DNA from 3 places in the Streptomyces luteireticuli genome. Region 2 is predicted to be linked to each of the others. Evidence: riboswitches for the same ligand, from Rfam matches in the RefSeq annotation. Region 2 holds a riboswitch; each other region holds the start of a gene.
The links. Region 2 has a riboswitch for cobalamin ahead of thiI (tRNA uracil 4-sulfurtransferase ThiI). Riboswitches for the same ligand answer to the same signal wherever they lie in the genome.
Positions count from the first base shown of each region.

Region 1: it holds a riboswitch for cobalamin, as region 2 does, so the genes downstream of both, AB8735_RS24735 (ribonucleoside-diphosphate reductase subunit alpha) here and thiI (tRNA uracil 4-sulfurtransferase ThiI) in region 2, are expected to answer to the same signal.
Region 3: it holds a riboswitch for cobalamin, as region 2 does, so the genes downstream of both, AB8735_RS31420 (HoxN/HupN/NixA family nickel/cobalt transporter) here and thiI (tRNA uracil 4-sulfurtransferase ThiI) in region 2, are expected to answer to the same signal.

Region 1 covers NZ_CP167927.1:5,494,066-5,503,573, forward strand. Annotated here, with positions in the region: gene AB8735_RS24720 (SulP family inorganic anion transporter) at 7-1,476, shown strand; gene AB8735_RS24725 (YciI family protein) at 1,516-1,872, opposite strand; gene AB8735_RS24730 (ribonucleotide-diphosphate reductase subunit beta) at 1,999-3,024, opposite strand; gene AB8735_RS24735 (ribonucleoside-diphosphate reductase subunit alpha) at 3,024-5,420, opposite strand; cobalamin riboswitch at 5,583-5,726, opposite strand; gene AB8735_RS24740 (hypothetical protein) at 6,017-6,514, shown strand; gene mctP (monocarboxylate uptake permease MctP) at 6,557-8,182, opposite strand; gene AB8735_RS24750 (DUF3311 domain-containing protein) at 8,179-8,439, opposite strand; gene AB8735_RS24755 (HAD family hydrolase) at 8,602-9,348, shown strand; partial or broken gene AB8735_RS24760 (MFS transporter) at 9,426-9,508, opposite strand, start outside.
Region 2 covers NZ_CP167927.1:1,127,035-1,136,542, forward strand. Annotated here, with positions in the region: gene AB8735_RS04775 (IS5 family transposase) at 1-632, shown strand, start outside; gene AB8735_RS04780 (IS5 family transposase) at 914-1,783, shown strand; gene thiI (tRNA uracil 4-sulfurtransferase ThiI) at 1,792-3,033, opposite strand; cobalamin riboswitch at 3,183-3,323, opposite strand; gene AB8735_RS04790 (HoxN/HupN/NixA family nickel/cobalt transporter) at 3,405-4,481, opposite strand; gene AB8735_RS04795 (hypothetical protein) at 4,699-4,998, opposite strand; gene AB8735_RS04800 (hypothetical protein) at 5,000-5,161, opposite strand; gene AB8735_RS04805 (TetR family transcriptional regulator) at 5,264-5,878, shown strand; gene AB8735_RS04810 (chitinase) at 5,897-7,315, opposite strand; gene AB8735_RS04815 (MFS transporter) at 8,871-9,508, shown strand, end outside.
Region 3 covers NZ_CP167927.1:6,990,674-7,000,181, forward strand. Annotated here, with positions in the region: gene AB8735_RS31400 (cytochrome P450) at 1-1,042, shown strand, start outside; gene AB8735_RS31405 (ABC transporter ATP-binding protein) at 1,364-3,349, opposite strand; gene AB8735_RS31410 (YIP1 family protein) at 3,846-4,436, opposite strand; gene AB8735_RS31415 (APC family permease) at 4,534-6,030, opposite strand; cobalamin riboswitch at 6,193-6,425, shown strand; gene AB8735_RS31420 (HoxN/HupN/NixA family nickel/cobalt transporter) at 6,457-7,581, shown strand; gene AB8735_RS31425 (MFS transporter) at 7,610-8,872, opposite strand; gene AB8735_RS31430 (cytochrome P450) at 8,972-9,508, opposite strand, start outside.

The DNA.
Region 1 (9,508 bases), 4.4 Mb from region 2:
TTCTCCGTGTTCCCCGCTCCGAAACAACCGGACGCGCTCCGTCAGGACGTCCTCGCCTCGCTCGTCGTCTTCCTCGTGGCCCTGCCGTTGTGCGTCGGCGTGGCCGTGGCCTCCGGGGTGCCGGCCGAACTCGGCCTGATCACCGGCATCGTGGGCGGCCTCGTCGTCGGCGCGCTCCCCGGCAGCACCTTCCAGGTCAGCGGTCCGGCCGCCGGGCTGACGGTGCTGGTGTCCGAAGCCGTCCGCGAGTTCGGGCTCGGCATGCTCGGCGTCATCGTGCTGTGCACCGGGCTGCTCCAACTGGCCCTGGGCCTGCTGCGGTTCGGCCGCTGGTTCCGGGCCATCTCCGTCTCGGTCGTGCACGGCATGCTCGCCGGCATCGGACTCGTCCTGTTCTTCGGCCAGTTGTACACGATGGCCGGAGTCCCGCAGCCGCGCGCCGGCCTCGACAAGATCGCCGGTATCCCCGGGCTGCTCGGGGACGTCCTGGACGGCGGCCGGGCCGCGACCGCCTGCGCCGTCGGCGCGGGGACGGTCGCGGTGCTCGTCCTGTGGCCGCGGCTCCCGGCGCGGGCCCGCCTCGTCCCCGCGCCGCTGGCCGCGGTCGCCCTGGCCACGGCGGTGACCTGGGCGACCGGTACGGACGTCGCCCACGTCACGGTGCAGGGTCTGGGCGGCGCGATCGACCTGCCGGAGTGGGGCGACTTCGCCTCGCTCGGCGTCCCCGTGCTCGGCACCGTCGTCACCTTCGCGCTCATCGCCTCGGCCGAGACGCTGTTCAGCGCCGCCGCCGTGGACCGGATGCACGACGGGCCCAGGACGCACTACGACAAGGAGCTGCTGGCCCAGGGCGCCGGCAACATGCTCTGCGGCCTGCTCGGCGCCCTGCCGATGACCGCGGTCATCGTCCGCAGCTCGGCCAACGTCCGGGCCGGCGCCCGCACCGCGCTCTCCCGTGTGCTGCACGGCGCCTGGCTGCTGGTCTTCGTGGTGGCCCTGCCGGCGGCCGTCGGCGTCATCCCGCTGCCCGCGCTGGCCGGCGTGCTGGTGCACGCGGGCTGCAAGCTGATCCCCTTCGGGGAGTTCGCCCCGCTGTGGCGCGCGCACCGCGGCGAACTGGTGATCCTCGCGGCCACCGCCGTGGCCATCCTGGCGACCAGCATGTTCGAGGGCGTGCTGCTCGGCATCCTGCTGGCCGTCGTGAAGTCCGCCTGGGAGACCTCCAAGGTGCAGGTGGACGTCCGCGACCTCACCGACGGCAGGATCCTCGCGCGGCTCACCGGCAACGCGACCTTCCTCCGCCTGCCCCGCATCATGGAGACCCTGGAGGCGCTGCCCAAGGACCGCCCGATCGAAATCGACCTGTCCGAGCTGCGCCATCTCGACCACGCCTGCCGCACGGCCCTGGAGAGCTGGGCCGAGAGCCACAACGACGCCGGTACCGAACCGGTCCGGCTGCGCGAGGCCGTGGGCTGAGACGGGAAAGGGGGACGGCCTCGCCGTCCCCCGCACCCGCTACCCGGCGGGAAAATCCTCGGGTTCGAAGATCCGGCGCAGCTCGACGACCCCGTCCTGGAAGGGGATCCGCTTCGCCCAGTCGCGGGCCTCGTCCATCGACTCCACCCGGATGACCCAGTAGCCGGCCATCAGCTCGCCGATCTCGGAGAACGGTCCGTCGATCACGCTCGGCGCCCCGCCCGCGAACACCACCCGCGCGCCCTCCGCCGAGGACCGCAGCCCGTCGGCGGCCAGCAGCACGCCCGCCGCGGCGAGTTCGTCGTTGTACCGCCCCATCTCGGCGATCTCCTCCCGGGTCGGTAGCACACCGGCCTCGGAGTCCTCGGTCGCCTTGACGATCATCATGACCCGCATGGGGTTCTCCTGCCGTCGCTCTGTCCTGATGGTTCCCACCATGGCCGGACATGGAGCGACAAACGCGGAGCCCCGCCGGACCGGGTCCGGCGGGGCTCGTCGACGCGTACGCGGATCAGAAGCGGATCAGAACTCGTCGTCGAAGGCGACCGTGCCCTCGACCGCGACCTGGTACGCGGAGGCGCGGCGCTCGAAGAAGTTGGTCAGCTCCTGGACGTTCTGCAGCTCCATGAAGGAGAACGGGTTCTCCGAGCCGTAGACCGGGGCGAAGCCCAGGCGCATCAGGCGCTGGTCGGCCACGCACTGGAGGTACTCGCGCATGGACTCGGTGTTCATGCCCGGCAGGCCGTCGCCGCACAGGTCGCGGGCGAACTGGAGCTCCGCCTCGACGGCCTCCGCGAGCATGTCCGTGACCTGCTGCTGGAGTTCGTCGTCGAAGAGGTCCGGCTCCTCCTCGCGGACGGTGTCCACCACGGAGAACGCGAACTCCATGTGCATGGTCTCGTCGCGGAACACCCAGTTGGTGCCGGTCGCCAGGCCGTGCAGCAGGCCGCGCGAGCGGAACCAGTACACGTAGGCGAACGCCCCGTAGAAGAACAGCCCCTCGATGCAGGCCGCGAAGCAGATCAGGTTGAGCAGGAAGCGACGGCGGTCGGCCTTCGACTCCAACTGGTCCAGCTTCTCGACCGAGTCCATCCACTTGAAGCAGAACTGGGCCTTCTCCCGGATGGACGGGATGTTCTCCACCGCCGCGAACGCCTCGTTGCGGTCGTCCGGGTCGGGGAGGTAGGTGTCCAGCAGCGTCAGATAGAACTGGACGTGCACGGCCTCCTCGAAGAGCTGCCGCGACAGGTACAGCCGCGCCTCGGGGGAGTTGATGTGCTTGTAGAGCGTGAGCACCAGGTTGTTGGCCACGATCGAGTCGCCGGTCGCGAAGAACGCGACGAGGCGGCCGATCAGGTGCTGCTCGCCCGGGGAGAGCTTGGCGAGGTCGGCGACGTCGGAGTGGAGGTCGACCTCCTCCACGGTCCAGGTGTTCTTGATCGCGTCACGGTAGCGGTCGTAGAAGTCCGGGTACCGCATGGGCCGGAGGGTCAGCTCGAAACCGGGGTCGAGCAGGTTCTTCGTACGACGTTCGGGGGCGGTCGTCATTACTGGCATGCCTCGCAGGACTCGGGGTTTTCCAGGGAGCAGGCGATGGCGTCGGCGTCGGGGGCCGACTGCTGGACGGGGACGGTGGCGGCGGTGCCGGCCGACCGCGCGATCCGGGTCGCCGGGCGCGAACGCAGGTAGTACGTGGTCTTGATGCCCTGCTTCCAGGCGTACGCGTACATCGAGCTGAGCTTGCCGATGGTGGGCGCGGCCATGAACAGGTTGAGGGACTGGCTCTGGTCGAGGTACGGCGTACGGGCCGCGGCCATGTCGATCAGGGAGCGCTGGGGGATCTCCCAGGCGGTGCGGTAGAGGTCGCGCACCTCCTGCGGGATCCACCGCATGTCCTGGACCGAGCCGTTGGCGTCGGTGAGCGCGTCGCGCGTGGTGCGGTCCCACACGCCGAGCTTCTTCAGGTCCTCCACCAGGTAGGTGTTGACCTGGAGGAACTCACCGCTGAGCGTCTCGCGCTTGAACAGGTTGGAGACCTGCGGCTCGATGCATTCGTAGACGCCCGCGATGGACGCGATCGTCGCCGTCGGGGCGATCGCCAGCAGCAGCGAGTTGCGCATGCCGACGGCGGCGATCCGGGCGCGCAGCGCGTCCCAGCGCTCCGCCCAGGTGGGCTCGGTGTTGGGGTAGTGGTCCGGGTGCAGCACACCGCGCGCGGTGCGGGTGGCGGACCAGGCCTCGTGCGGGCCGTGCCGCTCGGCCAGGTCGGCCGACGCCTCGTAGGCCGCGAGCATGATCCGCTCGGAGATCCGGGTGGACAGCGCCTTCGCCTCGGGGGAGTCGAAGGGCAGGCGCAGCCGGAAGAAGACGTCCTGGAGGCCCATCAGGCCCAGACCGACCGGCCGCCAGCGGGAGTTGGAGGCGCCCGCCTGCTCGGTCGGGTAGAAGTTGATGTCCACGACGCGGTCGAGGAAGGTCACGGCGGTGCGGACGGTGCGGTCCAGCCGCTCCCAGTCCATCTCGCCGTCCTCGCCCAGGTGGGCGGCCAGGTTGACCGAACCCAGGTTGCAGACCGCGGTCTCGCCGTCGTTCGTGACCTCCAGGATCTCCGTGCAGAGGTTGGAGGAGTGGACGACCTTGCCGGGCTCGGCGGTCTGGTTGGCGGTGCGGTTGGCGGCGTCCTTGAACGTCATCCAGCCGTTGCCGGTCTGCGCCAGGGTGCGCATCATCCGGGCGTAGAGCACCCGCGCCGGGATGGTCTTGACGGCCTTGCCCGCGGCCTCGTACGCGCGGTACGCGGCGTCGAACTCGTCGCCGTACAGGTCCACCAGGTCCGGGGTGTCCGCCGGGGAGAACAGCGACCACTCGGCGTCCGCCTCGACCCGGCGCATGAACTCGTCCGGGATCCAGTGCGCGATGTTGAGGTTGTGCGTACGGCGCGCCTCCTCACCGGTGTTGTCGCGGAGCTCCAGGAACTCCTCGATGTCCGCGTGCCACGTCTCCAGGTAGACGCAGGCCGCGCCCTTGCGCCGGCCGCCCTGGTTGACGGCCGCGACCGAGGCGTCGAGGGTGCGCAGGAACGGCACGATGCCGTTGGAGTGCCCGTTGGTGCCGCGGATCAGCGAACCGCGCGAGCGGATGCGGGAGTAGGACAGGCCGATGCCGCCCGCGTGCTTCGACAGCCGCGCCACCTGGTGGTAGCGGTCGTAGATCGAGTCCAGCTCGTCCAGCGGCGAGTCCAGCAGGTAGCAGGACGACATCTGGGGGTGCCGCGTACCGGAGTTGAAGAGCGTGGGGGAGGAGGGGAGGTACGAGAGCGTGCTGGTGAGGCGGTAGAGCTCGGCGACGTCCTCCAGCGCCCGGACGGAGGCTTCTTTTGAATCAGCAGTCTCGGCGAGGCCGCAGGCCACGCGCAGCAGGAAGTGCTGCGGGGTCTCGATCACGTTCCGGGTGATCGGGTGGCGGAGCAGGTAGCGGCTGTGCAGGGTGCGCAGGCCGAAGTAGCCGAAGCGGTCGTCGGCGCCGTCGACCAGGGCGGCGTCCACCAGCGCGTCCAGCCGCTCGGCGTGCTCGCGCACGAACGCGGCGGTGTCGTCGGCGATCAGGCCCTCGCGGTGCCCGGTGGCGACCGACGCGGAGAAGGAGACCGCGCCCTGCCCGCCCGCCTCCTCGGCGATGGCGAGCGTGAGGAGCCGCGCGGCGAGCCGCGAGTACTCGGGCTCCTCGCCGATCAGCCCGGCCGCGGCCTCGGTGGCCAGCGAGCGCAGTTCGGCCTCGTCCGACCCGGCGTGCCGGCCGCGCAGCGCGGCGGCGGCGACCTTGCCGGGGTCGGTGGCGGGCAGGTCGGCGGTGAGTTCCGTCAGGGTGCGCAGCAGCGCGGTCCCGGGAGCGTCGACGGACTCCTCCGCCTGCGCTGAGACCGGATCGACGGGCGCGATCGTCACGTGTTGCTCTCCCTCACTCGGCTGGAGGCCGCTCGGGAGCGCACGGGGCCGCACACGGGCATGCGGGGCGCGTACGTGACGTACGGAAGCATGCGCGCAGGCGTCCACCGGCCCAACCCTCGAGGCCCGGACGTGGTTCGACACCGCACACCGGCGGCGGGCCGGCGAGGGCGTACTGTCGGCAGGTCCTCGGACTGCGGCGTGGGTGCAATATCTCCACACGTACACCGTTGCGGGACAGTTCCGGATTTCCACCGGATTCCCCTGCGGCGACAGCGAGGACGAGCATACATCTAGTGCTGCCCGTCGCGTGTACCCCCACATGTTGTGTCGGCGCGTCATGAGACGGTCGCGGAATGTGCTAGACGGTGGCGTGTTCGCGGGTGCGACGGCCGGAGAGGCCGCGGGGGGCGGGGGAGGGCGGCCCCGCTTCACGGAAGCGTAGGGGCGGTGCGCGGGCGGCCGTTCGCCCGTCACCGGCCGCACTGACTTTTGTCATCTCCGGCCGGTGACGGGCGGACCTGCCGCCGGAGGGCGGGGGAGGGAATGATCGTGGGTGTTGGACGGGACGGCGACACCACGACGGGGCGGACACCATGAGCGACACGGGGGCGGACACGATGAGCGGCACGGGGGCGGGCACGATGAGCGGCACCATCACCGAGCAGCAGGCCGGGGCCGGGCAGGGCGCGCTCGATCCGGAGCTGAAGCCGCTTCCGGTGTGGTTCTTCGCCTTCGAGGGGGCCATGGGGGCCGCCTTCGACTTCTACAAGGCGTGGGACGGGGCCTGGATGGTCCTCGCCGCGCTCGGGGCGGTGAACATCGCGGTGGGGCTGACGGTCCTGCGGCGGCGCAGGAAGCTGCTCAAGGCGATGCTGAAGAACTCCCGCGCCCGGAAGATCCTCTTCGGGCTCATCGGGCTGCGGGTCGCGCTGCACGTCGTGCTCGGGGCCGTGGGTGCCACCGTCGAATCGGCGGCCGGTCATCTGGCCCTGGGGCTGGTGATGTCCGCGCTGACCGTGGGGCTGCTCTGGTTCGACCAGCGGGTCTCCTTCCGGGCGCTCGGTCTGACGCCTTCGGGTGCCGCCGCCTGACAGGGGGAGGGGGACGGCCGGGCCCGTGGGCCCGGCCGTTTCTCAGTGGCCGCCCGGTGCGCCCGCCGTGGCCGGGGGGAGCTCCACGGCGACGTCGGGGTCGCCCGCGTCCGCCGTGTAGTCGGAGGGCTTCGTCTCGTCCACGCCGTCCGGGGCCTTGAGGGCCTTGAGGACGAGCGTCAGGACGACGGTGACGGCGACGTTCAGGACGAAGGCCGTCAGGCCGATGTAGCCCTTCTCCCCGATGAAGGGGATGAGGTTGGTGTTGCCGAAGTGGTCCTGCGTGGCGCTGGGGGTGTCATAGGCGCGCCATGTCCCGTAGACCATCCCGACGGCCCAGCCGGCCAGCAGGGCCCAGCGGTGGAACCAGCGGGTGAACAGGCCGCCGACCAGGGCGGGCACGGTCTGGAGGATCCAGATGCCCCCCAGCAGCTGGAAGTTGATGGCCACCGACTTGTCCATGGTGAGGACGAAGACCAGCGCGCCCACCTTGACGAGGAGGGAGGCCAGTTTGGACACCTTCGCCTCGTTCTCCGGCGTCGCGTCCTTGCGCAGGAAGTCCTTGTAGATATTGCGGGTGAAGAGGTTCGCCGCGGCTATGGACATGATGGCGGCGGGGACGAGGGCGCCGATGCCGATGGCCGCGAAGGCCACGCCCGTGAACCAGTCGGGGAACATGTCGTCGAAGAGCTGCGGAATGGCCAGCTGGCCGTTCTTCACCTTGATCCCGGCCGCGACCGCCATGAATCCCAGCATGGCCAGCAGGCCCAGCATCAGCGAATAGAGCGGCAGGATCGTGGTGTTGCGCCGGATGACGTTCCGGTTCTTGCTGGAGAGGACCGCCGTCACGGAGTGCGGATAGAGGAACAGCGCCATCGCGGAGCCCAGTGCGAGCGTCGCGTAGGCCCACTGCGCGTCCGGTCCGGAGGCGAGGGCGCCGCGCGGCTTCCCGGTCGCCGGATTCTTCGTGGAGAACGCCTCGCCCGCCTTGGCGAAGATGTCGTGGAATCCGCCGAGCTTCATCGGGATGTAGATGATGGCGACCGCGATGACGATATAGATCAGCGCGTCCTTGACGAAGGCGATGAGGGCGGGGGCGCGCAGTCCCGAGGAGTAGGTGTAGGCGGCCAGGACACCGAAGGCGATGAGCAGCGGCAGGTCCTTCATGAACCAGTTGGAACCGCCGCCCACGCCCATCACGTCCAGCACCGCCTGGATGCCGACGAGTTGGAGCGCGATGTAGGGCATCGTGGCGAGAATGCCGGTGAGGGCGAGGGCCAGGGAGAGCCCCTTGGAGCCGAACCTGCCGCGCACGAAGTCCGAGGACGTGACGTAACCGTGGCGGTGGGAGACCGACCACAGCCGCGGCAGGAAGGTGAACACCAGCGGATAGCAGAGAATGGTGTAGGGCACGGCGAAGAATCCCGCCGCCCCGCCCGCGTAGACGGCCGCCGGAACGGCGACGAAGGTGTACGCGGTGTAGAGGTCGCCGCCCAGCAGGAACCAGGTGATCCAGGTTCCGAAGGAACGCCCGCCCAGCCCCCACTCGTCGAGGTTGTCCGCGTTCTCCGCCCGCCGCCATTTCGCGGCCATGAATCCCATGACCGTGACGGCGAGGAAGAAGAGGATGAACACGGTGAGGGCGACTCCGTTGACGCCGTGCCTCATCGCCCCTCACCGGCCTTCCGGGCCCGCTCGTTGCGTCGTACGAGGACGTACGCGACGGTGGTCAGCGCGGTGGATATGAGCACCCAGAGCATCTGGTACCAGTAGAAGAACGGAATGCCGATGAACTCCGGTGTCAGCCGGGCGTAGGAGCCGACCCAGAGCATCGCCCCGAACGGCAGGGCGAGACAGACGCCCGCCACGATCAGCGGGAGGGTCACGACAGGTGTGCGCCGGTCCCCGGCGGGTGGTTCGGACATGCGATGGCTCCGTCCCCGTGTGGTGAACGCGCAAGCACGGCGCGATCACTCGCGTAATGCGCACGAAATCTAGGGGAGGGACCGTCCGGGCGTCACCCCCTGTCCGGATATCGGTATGAGAACGTCAAGTTCCGCCGGGAGGTGGGCCGTAGGCTTCCGTGCATGACGCATGAACCTTTTGACCTCGTCATCTTCGACTGCGACGGGGTGCTGGTGGACAGCGAGCGGATCGCCGTCCGGGTGGACGCCCGGATGCTGGCGGACCTCGGGTGCCCCTTCACGGAGGAGGAGATCGTCGAGCGGTTCCTGGGGGCGGCGGAGGGCGAGCTCGTCCGCGCGGTGGAGGAGCGGCTCGGACGGAAGCTGGAGCCGGGGTGGTGGAAGCCGTACCAGCGGTGGTACCAGGAGGCGTACGACGCGGAGTTGACGGCCGTGGACGGGGTCGCCGAGGCGCTCAAGGAGATCACGCTCCCCGTCTGCCTCGCCTCCAACGGCGGCCACGAGAAGATAGCCCGCAACCTGCGCACGACCGGACTCCACGACCACTTCGAGGGACGCGTCTTCAGCGCCCGGGACGTGGCCCGGGCCAAGCCCGCCCCGGACCTCTTCCTGCACGCGGCCCGGACGATGGGCGTGGAGCCCTCCCGGTGCGCGGTGGTGGAGGACAGCCGCTACGGGGTGCGGGCGGCCCGGGCCGCGGGCATGCGGTCGTTCGGCTACTGCGGCGGCCTCACTCCGGCGGAGTGGCTGGAGGGGGAGGGGACGGTGGTCTTCGACGACATGCGGAGCCTGCCCGAACTGCTGCTGGACCCCCCGGATTTCCGCTTCCGCAGCAACGGCAGCAGCGCCAACGACGCGGCGCACAGGGCGACGTCGAAGCCCAGCGCCGCGGCCATCCCGTGCCCGTAGGCCACGGCGTCACCGCGCGGGGCCCCGCCCAGCACCCCGTAGTACAGCGTCCCCACCACCGCCACCCCGACCGCCCCGCCCACCTGTTGGCCGGTGGACAGGACCCCGGAGGCCATGCCCGCCTCGGCCGGGGCGACCCGCGACAGGACCGTGCCGATGA
Region 2 (9,508 bases):
GACACGGCACCGTCTACTTCTACTACGCGGCCTGGCGCGACGAGGGAATCTTCGCCCAACTCAACTACGACCTCACGGGATTGGCCCGCGTAAAGGAAGGCCGCAAGCCCGAACCCACCGCCTCCGTCATCGACACCCAGAGCGTGAAGACCTCCACCAACGTGCCCGTGACCAGCCAGGGAACCGATGCCGCCAAGAAGATCGTAGGCCGCAAGCGCGGCATCCTGACCGACACGCTCGGCCTCATCCTCGCCGTGACCGTCACGGCCGCCGGCCTCCACGAGAACGCCCTGGGAATACGCCTCCTCGACCAAGCGAAGGAAACGTATCCGACCATCTCCAAGAGCTGGGTCGACACCGGCTTCAAGAACGCCGTCGTCGAGCACGGGGCGAAGCTCGGAATCGACGTCGAAGTCGTCAACAGGAACCCCGGAGTTCGCGGATTTCATGTCGTGAAAAGGCGCTGGGTGGTGGAACGGAGTATCGGGTGGATCATGATGCACCGACGCCTCGCCCGCGACTACGAGACTCTTACCGCCAGCTCCGAGGCCATGATCCAGGTCGCGTCCATCGACAACCTCGCCAAGCGCATAACGGACGAGACCACACCAACCTGGCGAGGAACCTACTAGGGCATAAGCGGCAATCCGCCTAGATTAAACGCCCTCTGAGTGGAGGTTTCATCCTGGAATCCCCCGTGGCAGACCGATTCTGAAGAGCGGTCAGTGAGGCACGTGTGGTTTTCGTTCCTGTTGGTGCACCACGGCATCGGACTTGCGGCGCGTTATGCGCTTTGGGTTCCGACATCAGCCTTGGAGTCTGTCTCATTCAAGGATGCCCGGTCTCACCCAGGAATCGGCGAGTGGACCTCCGGGCCCTGGCGGTGGGTTCCCCAACGCGGTACGCCAAGAGTATGGGCGAACGCCGAGCGTATGGCAGCGATCTGTCCGATGACCGATGGGCCCTGGTGGAGCCGGTGTTGAGCGAGTGGCGTGCCAAGCGCCGCCAGGCCGGCATCCCCGGTGGGCGGCCACCGAAGTACGCGCTGCGGGACCTGCTGGATGCGATCTTGTACGTGGACCGCACCGGCATCCCCTGGCGCTACCTGCCCCACGACTTCCCGCCGTGGGAGACCACCTACCACTACTTCGCGTACTGGCGTGACGAGGGAGTCTTCGAGAAGCTGAACGGGCTGCTGCGGCACCGGCTGCGTGAGCAGGCCGGACGGGACGCCGAGCCGAGCGCGGGGATCATCGACGCGCAGAGCGTGAAGACCGCCCACACCGTCCCGTCCGCCACACAGGGCACGGACGCCGCGAAGAAGATCGTCGGCCGCAAGCGCAGCATCCTGACCGACACGCTCGGCCTGCTGCTGTTCGTGCTGGTCACTGCCGCCAGCGTGCAGGACTCCACCGCCGGCACACCCTTGATCAGGCAGGCCTCCCGGGCACACCGGCGGCTGCGGAAGATCTGGGTCGACGGCGGCTACCGCCAGCACCTCGTCGAGAGCGCCGCCCGGCTGGGCATCGACCTGGAAATCGTCCAACGCAAGCCCGGGACCAGGGGATTCGCTCCGATTCCACACCGCTGGCCAGTAGAGCGGACCTTCGGTTGGATCATGATGCACCGCCGTCTGGCCCGCGACTACGAGACGCTGACCGCCAGCTCTGAAGCCATGATCTACCTTGCAATGATCGACACCATGGCCCGCCGGATCACCGGAGAAACCACCCAAACCTGGCGCACCTCAACGCCCGAGGATGAGACACCACGCCCAGGATGAAACCTCCACTAAGAAGCGTCGGCGTCGCTTCCGTCCTCGTCCGCCCCCGGCCGCAGGCACTGCGCGTTCCGCAGCAGCCCCTCGATGACCTCGTCCATGTCGAGCCGTTTCTCGACCCGTTGCACATCGGGGACGCGGGCGCGGGTGGTGACCCGTTCCGGGGCGAGGAGCTTGCAGCAGTCCTCGTCGGGGAGGACGGAGACGGCGGCGGTGCCGATGGCCCGGGCCTCGTCGATGATCTCCTGTTTCTCCCAGCCCAGGAGCGGGCGGAGGACGGGCAGGGAGGCGGCCTCGTCGATGGTCGCCATGTTGGCGAGGGTCTGGCTGGCGACCTGGCCGAGGCTGTCGCCGGTGACGACGGCCTCGGCGCCGGTCCGCCGGGCGAGGGCGCTCGCCGTGCGGATCATCAGGCGCCGCTGGGCGATCACTTGGAGCTTGCCGGCGCCGGCGACGGCCAGCTGCTTCTGGGCCGTGCCGAGGGCGACGACATGGAGCCGGCCTCCCGGCTGGTAGCGGTTGAGTTCGCGGGCGAGGGCGTATGCCTTGTAGACGGAGGAGGCGTTGGTGTACGGGGCGCCGGTGAAGTGGACGAAGTCGCAGCGCAGGCCGCGGCGCATGGCGCGGTAGGCGGCGACGGGCGAGTCGTAGCCGCCGGAGAGCAGGACGAGGGCGCGGCCGCCGCTGCCCACGGGCAGGCCGCCCTGTCCCTTGTGGCGCTCCCACGACAGGTAGGTCTCGTGCCGGCCGACCTCGACGGAGACGCGGACGTCGGGTGTACGGAGGTCGACCGGCAGCCCGAGGGTCTCGTGGACAACGCCTCCGACGTGGCGTTCGAGCTGGGTGGAGGTGAGGGGGAAGTCCTTGTCGCGGCGGCGGGCGCGGACCGCGAAGGTGAGGCCGGGGCGTCCGGCGCGGAGTCCGTCCAGGGCGTCCAGCACGGTCGCGCCGATGTCCTCGACCGTGCTGGGCACCCGGACCGCGGGTTCCACGACGCTGAACCCGATGACGCGGAGGGCCCGTTCGACCAGTTCCGCCACGGGGACCTGCCCGCCGAGCACGGTCACGCTCTGGGTGGTCCTGATCCAGGTGGATCCGCCGACGCCGCGTAGGGCGTACCGCAGGTTGTCCTGCAGCCGCTGCTCGAAACGCTCCCGGTTGCGGCCCTTGAGGAACGTTTCGCCGGGCTTGAGGAGGACACAGGGGGCGGGCCGGGGGGATTCCCCGGTGGGGGCGGTCGGCTGCCGGGGCACGGAGTTCTCCTTCGCGCGTCGCGTCGCGGGCCCCGGGCGGGCGCGGAGGGCCCGGCGCGCGGTGCGGTGCGTGCCGGTGTGTTCCCCGCGTCGCCCTCCCTCGGGGCCACCGGTCGGACCGCGCGTGGCGGTCACGCGCGGGCAGCGGCAGGTCTTCGGACTCGCGGGCATCCTTCACTGACCTACTGGCCGTCGCTTCCCGGGGGCCTCGCGGATCCCAGTGCTCATGACGGCGGTCGTTCCCGCTCACCGCTGCGGGGCAGTCCCGGATTCCCACCGGGTTCCCTCTTGCGACGCGCCTGCCTGGCGGGCAGGGCGAACCGGCTGCGTCCTCCAGGTTAAGTCACAGCAGGCGTCCGCTGCCCGGTGTGTCAGTCGGCGACGGTCACCCGCTCGGGCCGGACGTGCGCGCTCCACTTCTCCTCGATGCGGGCGGCCTTCCACACCACCAGGGCGAGGATCCAGGTCGCCAGGAACAGCCCGACGACGACGAACCCGACGACGTTGAGGTCCAGGCCGGCGATCCAGTCCCAGAAGGGCCCGTGGAGACCGAGCTTGTCGGCGAGGAGGCCCAGGAGTTCGACGGTGCCGATGAGGAAGGCGACGGCGACGGACAGGCCGGTGACGGTGAGGTTGTAGTAGACCTTGCGGACCGGCTTGGAGAAGGCCCAGCCGTAGGCGAAGTTCATGAACGTGCCGTCGACGGTGTCCAGCAGCGTCATGCCCGCCGCGAACAGTACGGGCAGGCAGAGGATCGCGTACCAGGGCAGGCCGGAGGCGGCGCCGGAGCCCGCCAGCACGAGCAGGGCGACCTCGGTGGCGGTGTCGAAGCCCAGGCCGAACAGCAGGCCCAGCGGATACATCTGCCAGGGCCGGGTGATCGCCTTCGTCACCCGGCCCAGCAGGCGGTTCATCAGGCCGCGGTTGTTCAGCTGCTCCTCCAGCGCCGCCTCGTCGAAGTGGCCGGAGCGCATCCGCCGGAAGACCTTCCAGATCCCGGCGAGGATCACCATGTTGATGATCGCGATCGCGTAGAGGAAGGCGCCGGAGACGGTGGTGCCGATCCAGCCGGTGACGGCGTGCAGCCCGGAGCCCTCGTCCGCCACCGGCCCGGCCAGCTGCCGGACGCCGAGCGAGAGCAGGAAGGCGAGGGCGAAGACCACGCTGGAGTGGCCGAGGGCGAACCAGAAGCCGACCGACAGCGGCCGCTGTCCGGCGTGCATCAGTTTGCGGGTGGTGTTGTCGATCGCGGCGATGTGGTCGGCGTCGAAGGCGTGCCGCAGTCCGAGGGTGTAGGCGGTCACGCCGATGCCGATCCCGAAGGACTTCGTGCCCAGGCTGTAGTGCCCGGGGGCGACGAGCGCGACGAGCGTGAACCAGCCGACGATGTGCAGGGCGACGACGACGGCCGCCATCCCGCCGAGCCGTCGCCATTCGTGGCGCGATATCGCTCCCGAGACCCGGTGCCAGCGGGACGGTCGCAGGCCCGTGACGGTGGAAGAGCCAGTGGTCATCGCGGGTTCCCTTCCTTGGGCGTACCAGGAAGGGCACACCGTAGGCGCGGCCGATTTCCACCTGCAATACCTATGCAACAACGCATGGGAGCGCGCGGCAAGTGCGGGCGTGCGGCCGCCCGTTCGCGCCGGTGCACGGCAGTGCGAGGGGTCAGCCGCCCAGGCTCCAGGAGACGGTGTGGTCCGCCAGGGTCAGGGCCAGGAGGACGAGCAGGTCGGCTGCGCCCAGGGTCAGGCCGAGGAGGGCCCGGCCGCGGCGGGCCGTGCCCCGGGCGAGGGCGAGGCCGCCGAGGGCCAGGGCCAGCGGGCCGAGCACCACGTTGAAGACCAGCAGCCCCATCAGGCCCAGGACGAAGGCGGCGACGGCCATGCCGTCGGCCTGCGTACCGCGCGGGGGGCCGCTTGGTGCGCTTTGCGCACGGGGACGCCGGTCCGTCGTCGATGTCGTCATGTCAACGCCCCTCCGTCCGCGCCCGGTTGCGCTCGCGGAGCGCGAAGACCAGCAGCCACAGGGCGACGACGGCGGCGGCCGGCAGCAGGACCGGGAGCGGGGTGTGGGCCGCCGCGCCCATCAGGACGCCCATGACGAGGATGGCGGCCATGAGGAAGAACACGGGTCTGCACCTCCTTGAGTGAACAGTTGAAGAAACAGTCGTTCACTGAAATCAGCGTACTCGCGACTGGCAGGCCCTGGCAAACAGTTGTTTACTGACTCCATGAGCAGCAACACCCTCGGAACCCGCCAGGCACAGAAGTTGAGGACGCGTCGGGCCCTTCTGGACGCCGCTCTGCGGCTGTTGGAGGAGCAGAGCCTGAGCAGCCTCGGGCTGCGCGAGGTGACCCGCGTCGTAGGGGTGGCACCCGCCGCGTTCTACCGGCACTTCAGGGACATGGGCGACCTCGGCGTGGCCCTCGTCGAGGAGTCGCTCCACAGCCTGCACGGCATGTTCCGGAGGATCCTGGCCGGACAGGAGGACTCCGAGGAGCTCATCGACCGCTCCGTCGAGGTGGTCGCCGAGCACGTCCGCGCCCACCGGGCGCACGTCCGCTTCCTCGCCCGCGAACGCCACGGCGGCGTACGGGCGGTGCGCGAGGCCATCGCGGCGGAGCTGGAGCGCTTCGGCGACGAGGTCGCCGAGGCGCTCGGCGCGCAGGAGGCGTCGCGCGGCTGGAGCCGGGAGGACGTCCGGATGCTCGCCGGCCTCTACGTCGACCATCTCGTGATGACCGCGTCCGCGCTCCTGGAGGCGGCGCCCGGGGGCGAGGGCCGGATCGCGGACACCGCACGGCGGCAGCTGCGGCTGATCAGCCGCGGCCGCCGCCACTGGTAGGCGCGGGCGCCGCCGGGCTCAGCCGGTGAACCTGCCGAACTCGGCGCTGAATCCGTAGTCCTTCTGGTCCGGGATACTGGAACAGTTCAGCTCGACCTTGGCGCTGGCGCACGGGTGGTCGCGCTGGATCTGCCACATGGCCAGGCGGCCGATGTGCTTCTCGTTCGCCCACGTGGTCAGGCGGGCGGCGTCGTCGATGGTGAAGGTCTCCTCGGGCTGGTCGTTCTTCCCGAGCATCGGGGTGATGCCGACCTTCTTCCACAGATCGGCGTCGGAGGCCCCGGGGTGGAACGGCTTCAGCTGGTCGTGCAGGGCGGTGCCCGCCGATATCGCCGCCGCACCCATGTCCTTGACGGGGTGCCCGTAATCCATGGTCATGACGTTCCAGGTCCCGATCCTGAGGCCCTGGGCCACCGCGTCCCGGACGACCGCCAGGCCTTCCGCGGTCAGGCCGTCCTCCATGACGGGGAGGGTGTAGGAGATGTGGAGGGGCTGCCCCTTCGCGTCGTACTCCCGCTGGAGCGCGGCGAGGGCCTGGGCCCGGCGGGTGTTGGCCCGGGCGTCGAGGATGGCCGTGCCCTCGATGTCGAAGTCCAGCTTGGTGGCCTTGAGGCGCTCCACCACGCCGCGGTAGGCGGCGGTGAGCCGGTCCGTGTCGCCGATGGTCAGGGCGAGTTCCTGGTTGCTCGCGCCGCCGAAGGACACGACCACGTCGCCGCCGGCCCTGCGCAGCTTGTTGATCTGCGGCACGAGGAAGTTGCCGGAGACGGGCTGCGAGTGCTGCCCGGACCAGACGGGGACCGAGCCGTCCTGGGGGTCGGCCACGATGAAGGCCGTGGTGAACTGCCGGGCGCCGGAGGCCTGGTGGAGGGCCTCCAGGTCGGGCGTCGGATAGAGGCCGGCGTCCGCGTAGGGGGCGAACGGGGCGGCCTCCTTGGGGTCGCCGGGAACCGCGTCGATCAGCCGGTCGTCGGCCTTCCACTCCAGGACGATGCCGAGCCCGGCGGCCGGGACGTTTCTGCGGTAGCCGTCCTTGGGGGTGATCGTGACGGAACTGCCGTCCTGCACCACGGAGTCCTGCTCGTACTCCTGGGCGAGGATCTGCCCTTCGGGCAGGGTGAGACGGAGCTTCCAGCCGACGTCGGAGGTGTCCTTCCCCGGGGTGGGGAGGATCCTGTAGTGGTAGTTGCCGCCGGTGGACCAGTCCCTGTCCGGGGAGCCGGTCTGGTCGCCCACCCACTGCACGGACACCTTGTCGGCCCCCTCCAGCAGCACGGCCCGCAGCGGGTCGGGGGCGGCGGCCGGTCTCACGGCCTCCGCCCGGACGGTGTGCTCCGCCGTCGCGGGGGCGGCGGCCGACGGGCCCGCCGTTCCCGCGACGGCGGCCAGCAGGACGGGGGCAGCGGCCGCGGCGGCCAGAACCGGGCGCACTCGCATGGTTCCTCCTCGTGGGGGGTGGCACGGCACGGCGGCATCCCGCCGGCCGCGGATTCGGTTCCCCGTTCAACATGCTGATCACCCCCGGGGGAGGCCGATTCCCGCCACGAGCGGGCCGTCCGCCGCCCCGAACGCGCCACATGCCCCACAGGAGCCTCCCGAGGAACCGGAGTTGCCCCGGGATTCGCAAACAGGCACCCTTTCCGGCCGACCCGTTCCGGACAGCGTCCGGGCCCTGGCGACGGTATTGGTATAGACCGCAGCCCCCGGGGTGCGACGGGGGCTTCGCTTCCGGAACCCTTCCGGAGGGAGTCCGAAGGGAACGGGGGCCGCCGGCCCGGGCACGGCACCGGGCGGGCGCACAGCGGATCGGCACCCCGGCGGCGGACCGTCAAACCACGGCAAGATCAGCAATAAGGGTGCAACCGAACCCTGTGCGAACGAGAACAGATATTGGCCGAAAGTCAGGGCGAACAAGGGAAGTTCGCGCGATCGTCGGACCGTCCGTGACGGACCGCCCCCGTCACGCGAACAGGGCCCGGACGCGCCGGACGGGAAAGGTCGGTACGACACTTCCCGCCGGCGCGGCCGGGCCCCGGGCCGGGCGCACATGCCGTCACACGAGCCCTCGACCGGTCGTCGTCCGGTCGCGGGGGCGCGGAACAGGCTTCAGCGCTCCCTTACTGGGGACACGAGTCGCCACAGTGGCAGGCGCGACCCTGCTGGCAGCCACAGGTGCAGCCGGGGCCGCAGTTGCAGCTGGCGCTGGGCGTGGCGATGTCCGTCAACTGAGCACTGTTCACCATGAGTTGATCCTCCTTCCGGCCGGCCGGACGCCGGCCTGCGACGATCTTGGCTGAGCTCGAAGCCCTCAGTCTGCAATCGATCTCACGGGACTGGCTGCACGTTTTCCGGCCATGCGCGCGGTCCCGTGCGGAATCCATCCCTCAGCACCACCGGTCGCGACCGCCCGCGACACCGGTGAACCACCGCCCCATCAGGGCATCCGCCGCGCCGGACAGGACCTTCCCTCCCCCGCGCGCATGCAGCGAGTAACCGACTACACACACTTCGCCCAAGAGCGCGAATCAGCCATCTCTTACCTCCGAACTTTCCACGCATAGCCGGAAACTGACTACTGAATGCGAGCCTCCACTCTTCGGAGGCCGTCCGGCGGCGACCCCGAGAGCCCTCTCCACCGCCCTCCGCACCTCAGGAAACAGCGGCCCCGACCAGCCCTGAGCTGCCCGGAAACCCCGGAATTAAAGATTCCGTCATGATCGATTCACGCCAACTCGCAGCGCATTACGGTCCGTTTGGCAACGGTAATCGGGGACAGTCCGATAATCGGTGCCCAGGCTGGCCGAAGATCACCGCATGAGTCAGAATCCAGTTCGAGCCGTACTCCTTACAGGTGACTCACTGTGCGTGGGGACCTGTCAGCGGACGGCATGGATGCAGAGGGGCCGCCACCACGCCACCCACTTCACATGGGGCGCGTGACACGGGGATCCACTATGCACAGGTTCAGTGGGTCAAGGGGGAATTTCCGCACATGCCTGGATTAAAGTCGCCGAGCGCCCCTGCGCGCACGCGACTTGGACTGGTCCTGCTGGTCCTCGCCACCGCGCAGCTGGTCATCTCGCTCGACTTCAACATCGTCTACGTCGCCCTGCCGAGCATCGGCTCGGGGCTGGGCTTCTCCGGTCAGGACCTGCAATGGGTGGTCAGCGCCTATGTGGTGGCCACCGGAGGGTTCCTGCTGCTGGGCGGACGGGCGACGGATCTGCTCGGACGGCGCCGGGTCTTCGTCGTCGCCTCGCTGCTGTACGCCGTCTCGTCGCTGATCGGCGGTCTGTCCGGCTCGGCGGGCGTCCTGGTGGCGGTCCGCGCGGTCCAGGGCATCGGCGGGTCCCTGCTCTTCCCCGCCACCCTCTCCCTGATCAACACCCTCTACGAGGAGGGCCCCAGCCGTAACCGGGCCCTGTCCGTCTGGGGTGCCGCCGGCGCGGGCGGGCTGTGCTTCGGCTCGCTCCTGGGCGGCGTCCTGGTGGACGCCTTCGGCTGGCCGTCCGTCTTCGTGGTCAACGTCCCCCTCGCCGGCGGCCTGGCCCTGGCGGGGTGGCTCCTCTTCCCGCCGGACGAACCCCTGGCCCGCCGGGGCGACTTCGACCTCCTCGGCGCCCTGACCGC
Region 3 (9,508 bases), 5.9 Mb from region 2:
CAAACGCCATGCCGCGCCCGGCAATTACACCGGGATGTCGCTGCCGCCGGCGCTCGACGCCAACCTGCTCAACATGGACCCGCCGGACCACACCCGCATCCGCCGCCTGGTCGTCAAGGCGTTCACGCCCGGCCGGGTGGAGAAGCTGAGGGTGCCGGTGCGGCGGGCCGCCGACGCGCTGCTCGACGCGGCCGCGGCGGACGCCTCCGGCACGTTCGACCTGATCGCCGCCTACGCCGGGCCGCTGCCCATCGCCGTGATGTGCGACCTGCTGGGCGTCCCGCGGGACGACCGCCCCGACTTCCGGTCCTGGACCGACGCGCTGGTCGCCCCCGACCCCGCGCGCCCGGAGGCCGCGAAGGAGGCGGTCGGTCACCTGATGCGCTTCGTCACCCGCCTGCTGGCGGCGAAACGGGCCGCGCCCGCCGACGACCTCCTCTCCGACCTCATCGCCGTCCGCGACGACGAGGGCGGCGGCCGCCTCTCCGAGGACGAACTGCTGTCGCTCGCCTTCCTCCTGCTCTTCGCCGGCTACGAGAACGTCACGCACCTCATCGGCAACACGGTCCTGGCCCTGCTGGACCACCCCGGGCTCCTGACAACCTTGCGAAAAGATCCGGACGGTCTTCCGGCCCTCGTGGAGGAGGTCAACCGCTGGGACGGGCCCGCTCCGCTGGCCATCCGGCGCTTCCCGCTGGAGGACGTCGAGATCGGCGGCATCACCGTGCCCGCGGGCGAGACGGTCCTCCTCTCCCTGGCCTCCGCCAACCGCGACCCCGCCCGCTTCCCCGACCCCGACCGTCTTGACCTGCGGCGCGGCGCGTCCGGCCAGCTGTCGCTGGGCCATGGCATCCACTACTGCCTGGGTGCGGCGCTCGGCCGCATGGAGGCCGAGACGGCGGTCGAGGCGCTGCTGTCCCGCTTCGACGAGCTGGAACTTGCTGTTCCGCGCGGCAGTCTGACGTGGCGTCCGACGGTGCGGGCGCGTGGCTTGATTTCGCTCCCGCTGCGAGGGATTTCGTCAAGACGAACAGGTTTTTGATGCATGGCCCATCCTTGATGAGGTAGAAAAGACATCGAGCCCGCCCGGTGTGCATCCCCCGTCGCACCGGGCGGGCCTTTGGCTTTTGGGGGCGTTGGTGTGGCGTGCGCCCGGTGGGCGGCGGGGGTTTTGCCCCCGGCCCGCCCTTTCACCGTTTCTTCCGGGGCTCCGCCCCTCGGCCCGCAACGCGGCTGCGCCGCGTTCGTCCTCAAACGCCGGACGGGCTGAACAGCCCGTCCGGCGCTTGAGGACAACCCGCGCGGAGCGCAAAGAAACGGTGAAAGGGCGGGCCAGGGGCAAAAACCCCCGGCCCAACGCCGGTCACCGCGTCACATCGGCACCACCCCCGCTCCGCTGCCGCGGAACCCCACCCGCATACTGCGCCCGCTGCAACTCGTACATCCCCCGGAACAACCCGTCCCGCTTCCCGAGCAGTTCCTCGAACGTCCCGCTCTCCCGGAGCCGCCCCCGCTCCAGCACATGGATCAGATCCGCGTGCCGCACCGACGCCAGCCGGTGCGTGATCAGTAGCACCGTCTGACCGCCGTCCGCCAGCTTCCGGATCTGCTCGAACACCTCCAGCTCCGCCCGCGCGTCCAGCGCGGACGTCGGCTCGTCGACGATGAGGATCCGCCCGCCCCGGTACCGCGCCCGCGCGATGCCGATCCGCTGCCACTGGCCGCCGGAGATCTCGTGCCCGCCCACGTAGCCGCGGGCGAGCAACGTGTCCCAGCCGCGCGGCAGTTCCTCCGCCACCCGGTCCGCGCCGGAGTGCTCCGCCGCCTCGGCCAGCCGTTCCCGCGCCGGCGGCCGGTCCGCGCGGCCGATCGCGATGTTCATCCGGAACGTGAACGGCCAGCGGTGGAAGTCCTGGCTGACCATCGCGATCCGGGCGAACAGTTGGGCCCGGTCCAGCTCCGCCGCGTCCACCCCGTCCCACAGGACGCGCCCGCCGGTCGGCCGGTACAGCCCGGCCAGCAGCTTGGAGACCGTGCTCTTCCCGGACCCGTTCTCGCCGACCAGCGCGACGACCCTGCCCACCGGAACGGTGAGGCTCACGTCCCGCAGCGCGACCTTCTCCACGGACGCCTCGTCCGCCTCGTCGCGCGGGTAGGAGAAGGTGACGTTCTCGAAGCGGATCTCCGAGAGGTCCTCCGGCACGGGCAGTCCGCCCACCGGGATGGCCCGCTTCGCGGACTCCTCGCACAGCCGCTCAAGGTCGCCCATGAACCCGGCCTCCTCGTAGAGGTTGTTGACCTGGAGGACCAGCGTGGACAGGCTCTGCGCCCCGGCCCGCGTGGCCAGGACGGCCGTGCCCGCCACCGACAGGTCCATCACCCCGGTCAGCAGCAGGCCGATCAGCGCCAGGTATGTCGCCGCCGTGGCGAGCCCGGTCAGGGCGGCGGCCAGCAGCCGCACCCGGGCCGCGTCCCGGGCCAGCCGGGTCTGCTCGGCCTCCGAACTCTCCGACATGCCGCGGAAGTGCCGCAGCATGAACGGCCCGACGCCGTGCACCCGGATCTCCGGCGCGGGTCCGGTCTTCGTCAGCGTCTGGCTCAACAGCCGCCCCGCCCGGGAGTGCTGCACCCAGCGCAGAAAACTCGTGTACCGCGCCCGGGAGTTGCGCAACGACGCCCACGACCGCGGCACCGTCATCAGTACCAGCAGCGGCAGCAGCACCGGATGCAGCACGGTCAGCACACCGGCCGCCGCCACGAACGAGATCAGCGCCCCGACCACCGCCGTGCAGTAGTGGATCATCCGGCGGGCCGACGACGCCCCGTACTGCGCGGAGTCCAGCAGCCGGTGGAACGCGGCGTCCTCGATCGCCGCCATCTCCACCCGGACGACGTGCTCCAGATACATCTCGGTCGCCACCCGCTCGACCTTCGGCTCCAGCCGCCCCTGCCCCGACGTCGAGAACGACTGCGCCACGGCCCCGACCGCGGACGCGAGCGCCGCCGCGACCATCGCCGGGGTCGCCAGCCACAGCCGGTGCTGGACGCTCCCGGTGAGCGTCACGGCGGCCAGCACGCTGTTCACCGCCACCAGCGCCACGGCCTGGGCGACTCCCCGGACCAGCTCCGAGACCCCCACGGTGCGCAGCGCCCGCCGGTCCGCCCGCCGGGCCAGCCGGACGGTCGTCGCCACCAGGTGCGGCAGCCGCTTCGCCATCGCCCACAGCGACATCTCCAGATACCGGCGCTCGTGCTGCGCCCACCCCGCGTCGTGCACCAGCGGCCCTCCGAAGAGCAGCCGCTCCGACTCCGATCCCGCATCCGACCCGGTGTCCTCCCGCGTGCTCACGCGGCCTCCCCGGGCCGGAGGCCGTCGCCCGGGCCGCCGTGTTCGAAACCGACGCGTTCGATTAACAACAGCCTGCCAGTGGTGTGCGTGTGACCGCCGTGACGGTGATGCACTGCGCCTCCTCGTTGACCTCGCACCGGAACATGCGCTCGGGAAACGGCGCCCTAACGGGCTACGTCACGGGCCCGCACGGGCGGTCCGTCGGTCGTGAGTACGAAGGGACGTCAACGGCCCAGCAATCCCAAGAGGGAGGCCGGAGCGGCCGTTGTGCGATTCACCCTCGCGTGGCCGTTCACCCCATCCGGGACTTGCTTCGCCCCAGGGAACGATCAAGAAACGGGGTCCGCCGGGCCGTGCGGGACCCCCGGGCCGTCCGGCGTTCGCGAACGCGGGGGCGGGGGAAGGGCGGGGACGTGACGCGGGCACGAAGAAGGCCGCCGGCCCGGCGACGGGAGTCGCCGGGCCGACGGCCGGGTACGGAAGGAGACCCGCCGTCTCACCCGCTGCCGGGCGGGAACTTCAGCAGCGCCACCGCCGCGATCATCTGGATGCTCACCGAGGCCACCGCCTTGCGCGTGGACAGATGGTGCTGCCCGCGGATCAGCAGGGTGGCCAGCGCGCAGCCGAAGGCGGTCGTCACGGAGGCCGCGGCGCGGACCGGGACGGAGCTCGCCGAGAGCCAGACGTCGAGGACCAGGCGCGGCAGGTCCGTGGCCCAGAAGATCAGGACGAACAGGCTCGCCGTGGGGCCGATACGGCCGTTGCCGCCGAGGCGGCGGGCGATGGCGTGGGTCACCAGGCCCAGCAGGACGCTGGCGAACAGCACGGCGGCCGAGCCGATGGCCATCGCCTGGAGGGCGAGGGACGGGCTCACGTCCCACTGTGCCCAGAAGGAGTCCTTGGCCAGGGTGCCCAGCGCCCCGCACAGCAGGCACAGGAACATGGCGGCTCCCCAGACGCTCCGGTCCCGGGCTTCGTCGAGGACCTCGACGGGCCGGTACCAGAGCCCGAGTATGAGCCGGTGCCAGAAGAGCCGGCGGGGTCCTGCGCCGGGCGTGCGGGGAGCGGTCGTGGTGGTCGGGGGCATGGGTGCCGTTCTATCACCGTACGGTCCGAAGCCCCGAGTCCGGGTCGTGTACGACGGTCCACGCGCGACGCCGGATGTCAAGGGGTCGGACGGCCCGTCAGGCGGGCGTCGGCTCCACGGGACCGGGGTCGGCGTCGGCCTCCGGCGCCGGGTCCTCGCCGCCCCGCTCCAGGAACTCCTCGCGGATCTCCCGCGGACCGAACGGCCAGATCCGCTCGCGGCGGGCCCACAGCACGAACGCCGCGCACCCCGCGCCGAACCAGGCCAGCGACCATTCGATGGGGTGCCGGCCCGGCGAGTTCCGGTCCGCGTAGCCGTAGATGACGAGCCATCCGGCGAGCGCCAGCAGGCTCGGCAGCGGATACAGCCACATCCGGTACGGCCGCCGCAGCCCCGGCTGGCGGCGGCGCAGCACGGTCACGGCGGCGATCTGGCCGAGCGCCTGCACCAGCACCATGACCGTGGTCAACAGCTGGATGAGCGTGGCCAGATCGGTGTGACGGCCGATCAGATAGCCGACGCAGCCCATCGCCCCCATCGTCAGCAGGCCGAGGACCGGGAAGCGGTGCCGCGGGTGCAGCGTGCCGAACGGGCGGAAGAAGACCTTCTCCCGGGCCGCGTTGTAGGGGATGCGGGACCCTCCGAGCAGCCCGGTGAAGACGGAGGCGACGGCGGTGACGAGGATCAGTACGGTGACGGCGTCGGCGGCCCCCTTGCCCCAGGTCCGCTCCATCACCGCCGAAGCGACCGACGTGGACGCCATGTTGTCCGGGTCGAGCATGTCCTGCCAGTCGACGACGCCCAGGGTGCCCACCTGGAGCAGCAGGTAGATCGCCATGATGCCGAGGATGGACCAGATGATGGAACGGGGCAGGTTGCGGCCGGGGTTCTTGATCTCGGCGCCCATGTACGCCGTGGTCCAGTAGCCCCCGTAGTCGTAGATGCCGATGGTCAGCCCCGCCGCGAAGCCGATCCAGAAGTGGTTGGACGTCAGCTCGAAGGAGTGCGCGGGGTATGTGAAGGCGCGGCCGGGGCTGAAGTTGGCGTACGCGGCGACGATGACGAGGAGGACGGCCACGATCATCACGCACCACATGACGGTCGTGATCCGGGCCATGTTCTCCACCCGGCCCCACAGCAGCGCGACGATGCCCACGATCAGCGCGAGCCCCACGAGGTCGCCCTCCAACTGGCTCATGCCCGGCCAGAGATAGCCCAGGTACTGGGTGAAGCCCATGACGCCGCTGGCCATCCCCAGCGGGAGGTAGAGCATCGACGTCCAGACGAACAGGAACGGCAGCAACTTGCCGGTTCTGTACTGGAAGGCCTCCCGCAGATAGACGTAACTGCCGCCCGCGCCCGGCATGGCGGCCCCCAGCTCGGCCCACACCAGCCCGTCGGCGAGCGCGAGCACCGCCCCGGCGAGGAAGCCGATGACGGCCTGCGGGCCGCCGAACGCCGCGACCATGAGCGGGATGGTGACGAAGGGCCCGATGCCGCACATCTGGCTCATGTTGATGGCCGTCGCCTGGAACAGCCCGATCCGGCGGACGAATCCGACCTGCCCGTCCGGCTCGTTCGCTCCGTCTGCCATGGCGGTGCCTGCCTCTCGTAGCGCGGTGGGGTGCGGTGACTGTGGCGCCGGGGTCACCACCGAGTCAAGACTCGTGCGCGGCGGGTCGTGACCGGTGGGAGGGGTTCCGCTGCGCAGAGCATGACAATCGCCACTCTCGCCGCATTCGCGCAGACGGGGGCGCTACAGTGGCCCGGCCGTGGTGTTCGGGAAGACCGGTGAGGAGCCTTTGGTTCCGAGTCCGGAGCGGCCCTCGCCACTGTGATCGGGGAGTTACCGTCCCGTTCCGCGTGCCCGGCCGGGGACCTCCCCACGGCGCGCGCGGAGCCACTGGCAGCATCCGGCTGCCGGGAAGGCAGGGGCGGGCGCGAACGAACCCGTCAGCCAGGAGACCGGCCACGGCATCTCACGAACGGATTCCACGAGGTGCTGGAGCGTGACTCTCAGATGACCCTGCCCACCGCTGCCCCCGGCGGCACCGCGACCGCCGTCCGGGCGCCTTCGTTCCGCTGGCGCCGCGAGGACACCGTGCGCACCGCCGTCCTGCTGGGCGTCATAGCCCTCCTGCATGTCGTCGCCTTCGGCGTCCTCTTCCTGCTCGTCGTCCCGAACCACTACGAAGTGGGCTCCAAGGTCTACGGCGTCGGCCTCGGCATCACCGCCTACACCCTCGGCATGCGGCACGCCTTCGACGCCGACCACATCGCGGCGATCGACAACACCACCCGCAAGCTGATGGCGGACGGCAAGCGTCCCGTCTCCGTCGGCTTCTGGTTCGCGCTCGGCCACTCCAGCGTCGTCGTCCTCCTGACGCTGCTCGTCAGCGGCGGCACCCAGCTCGCCGGAAAGCTGATGGACGAGGACTCCACGACCCACCAGACCCTCGGTGTCGTCGGCACGAGCATCTCCGGCGGCTTCCTCTACCTCATCGCCGCGCTCAACCTCGTCGCCCTCGTCGGCATCCGGCGCATCTTCCGCGCCATGCGCCAGGGCCGCTACGACGAACGGGAGCTGGAGCAGCACCTCGACTCCCGCGGCTTCATGAACCGCATCCTCGGCCGCTTCACCAAGTCCATCACCCGCTCCGGCCAGATGTACCCCCTGGGCTTCCTCTTCGGCCTCGGCTTCGACACGGCCACCGAGGTCACCCTGATGGTGATGGCCGGCAGCGGCGCCGCCGCGGGCCTGCCCTGGTACGCGATCCTCTGCCTGCCGCTGCTCTTCGCCGCCGGCATGAGCCTCTTCGACACGCTCGACGGCACGTTCATGAACTTCGCCTACCAGTGGGCGTTCTCCAACCCCGTCCGGAAGGTCTACTACAACCTCACCATCACCGGTCTGTCGATCGCCGTGGCCTTCCTGATCGGCACGATCGAGCTGGTCGGCGTCCTCCACGAGAAGCTCGACATGGACGACCCGGTCAGCTCCTGGATCGCCGCGCTCAACCTCGACAACGTCGGCTTCGTCATCGTCGGCCTGTTCGTGGTCGTCTGGGCGGCGGCCCTGGCGTACTGGCGCTTCGCGAAGGTGGAGGAGAGGTGGGCGGCGCGGTCGGCCGCCGCGGAGGGCTGAGACCCCGTACCGCCGGGACCCGGAGGCGTCACCGCCGCCCGGCTCCCGGCCCGTCCTCCTCCGGCGCGATGTGCGGCAACACCCGCCGATCGGGCGGCAGTCGGGGGAGCACCACGAGCCCCACGACGGTGGCCAGGGCGCACGCGAGCGCGCCGAGCCCCAGGGCCACACGGGCCCCGAGCACGTCGGCGACCGCGCCGACGACCGGCCCCCCGACGGGCGTGCTGCCCATGAACATCACCGACCACAGCGCCATCACCCGCCCCCGGAAGCGCGGTTGGCTGGTCATCTGGAGCGTGGTGCTCACGGTGGCCAGGAAGAAGGTGCCGGCCGCACCCACGAACGGCAGCGCCACCAGCTCCGCCGTGAGCGTCGGGACGAGGGACGCGGCGAGGATCGCGAGGCCGAACCCGGCCGCCGCGCAGGTGAGCGGCAGCACCCCCGCCCGTCCCCGGAGCGTGACGGCCAGACCGCCGGCGACCGCCCCCAGCGCCATGGCGGATGTCATGTATCCGTACGTCCGGGAACCGCCGTGCAGATCGTCCACCGCCAGCAGGGGCAGCACCACCTGGAACTCGTAGGCCAGCGTGCCGACCACGGCCAGCATCAGCAGCGGCGCCCAAAGCCCTGTTTGCCCCCGCACATAGCGCAGTCCCTCCCTGACCTGCCCCGGCTCCCGGGCCACCGGCGGCGTCGGCCGCAGCCGGCCGGCGCGCATGAGGGCCAGCGAGGCGAGGACCGCGACGAAGCTCGCGGCGTTGACCAGGAAACAGACGCCCGCGCCCGCCACCGCGATGACGACTCCCGCCACCCCGGGACCGATCGCGCGCGTGGCGCTGACCATGACGCTGTTGACGGAGACCGCGTCCCGGATCAGGGCCCGGCCGACCAGTTCGGGGACGAACGTCTGGCGCGTCGGGGTGTCGACCGCGTTCACCACCCCCATCAGCAGGGCGATCACGAAGACCTGCCACAGCCGCACGGCCCCGGTCACGGTGAGCACCCCCAGCCCCAGGGCCAGCAGCAGGAACGCGGCCTGGGTGAGGAACAGGAGCCGGCGCTTGTGCGCCCGGTCGGCCACCAGCCCGCCGTACGGGCCCAGCAGCAGCACGGGCAGGAACAGCGCGGCGGTGCTCAGCCCCAGCACCGTTCCCGAATGCGACAGTTGCAGCACGAGCCATGGCTGCGCCACCGCCTGCATCCACGTCCCGACGAGGCTCAGCCCCTGCCCGGCCAGATAGAGCCGGAAGTTCGGCTCCGCGAGCACGGCCCGCACCCGTCCCCGTACCACGGTCGGCTCCTGTCCGTCGCCCGGCCCCGGCGGCACAACGACCGCCGTCGCCGCCGGGGCACGAGCGCCCGCCCGGACGGAGCAGGCGGGCCGCCGGGGTCAGGGCGGGGAGGCCCGGTCGTCGGGCCGTGGCTGCGCGATCATTTCGAGACGGCTGATCCGGTGAATGGCGCGGTGGATGACGTCGGGTGCGGCGTCGGTCGTCCGCAGCAGACGCCACCGGGAACAGACCGACGCGAGGATCACGGCCATTTCCGTCAACGCGAAGGTGTTGCCGATGCATTGCCGGTTCCCCGCTCCGAACGGAATGTAGGAACCGGGAGGGAGATCCCTGACCGTACGGTCCAGCCAGCGGCCCGGGGCGAAGGCCTCGGGGTCGGGATAGACGGCGGGATCCCGGTGGATCGCCTCCGCGCTGAAGAACAAGGAGGTTCCCGCCGGGAGCCGGACGCCGCCGAGCGCCACGTCCCGTACGGCGCGCCGGGTGATCAGCCAGCCCGGTGTGTACAGCCGCAGGGTCTCCGCGATGACACAGCGGGTGTAGCGCAGTCCGGGGAGATGCCGGTGGGTGACCGCCCGGGTTCCGCCGAGGACCTCGTCCAGCTCGGTGTGCAGGCGGTCCTCCACCGAGGGGTG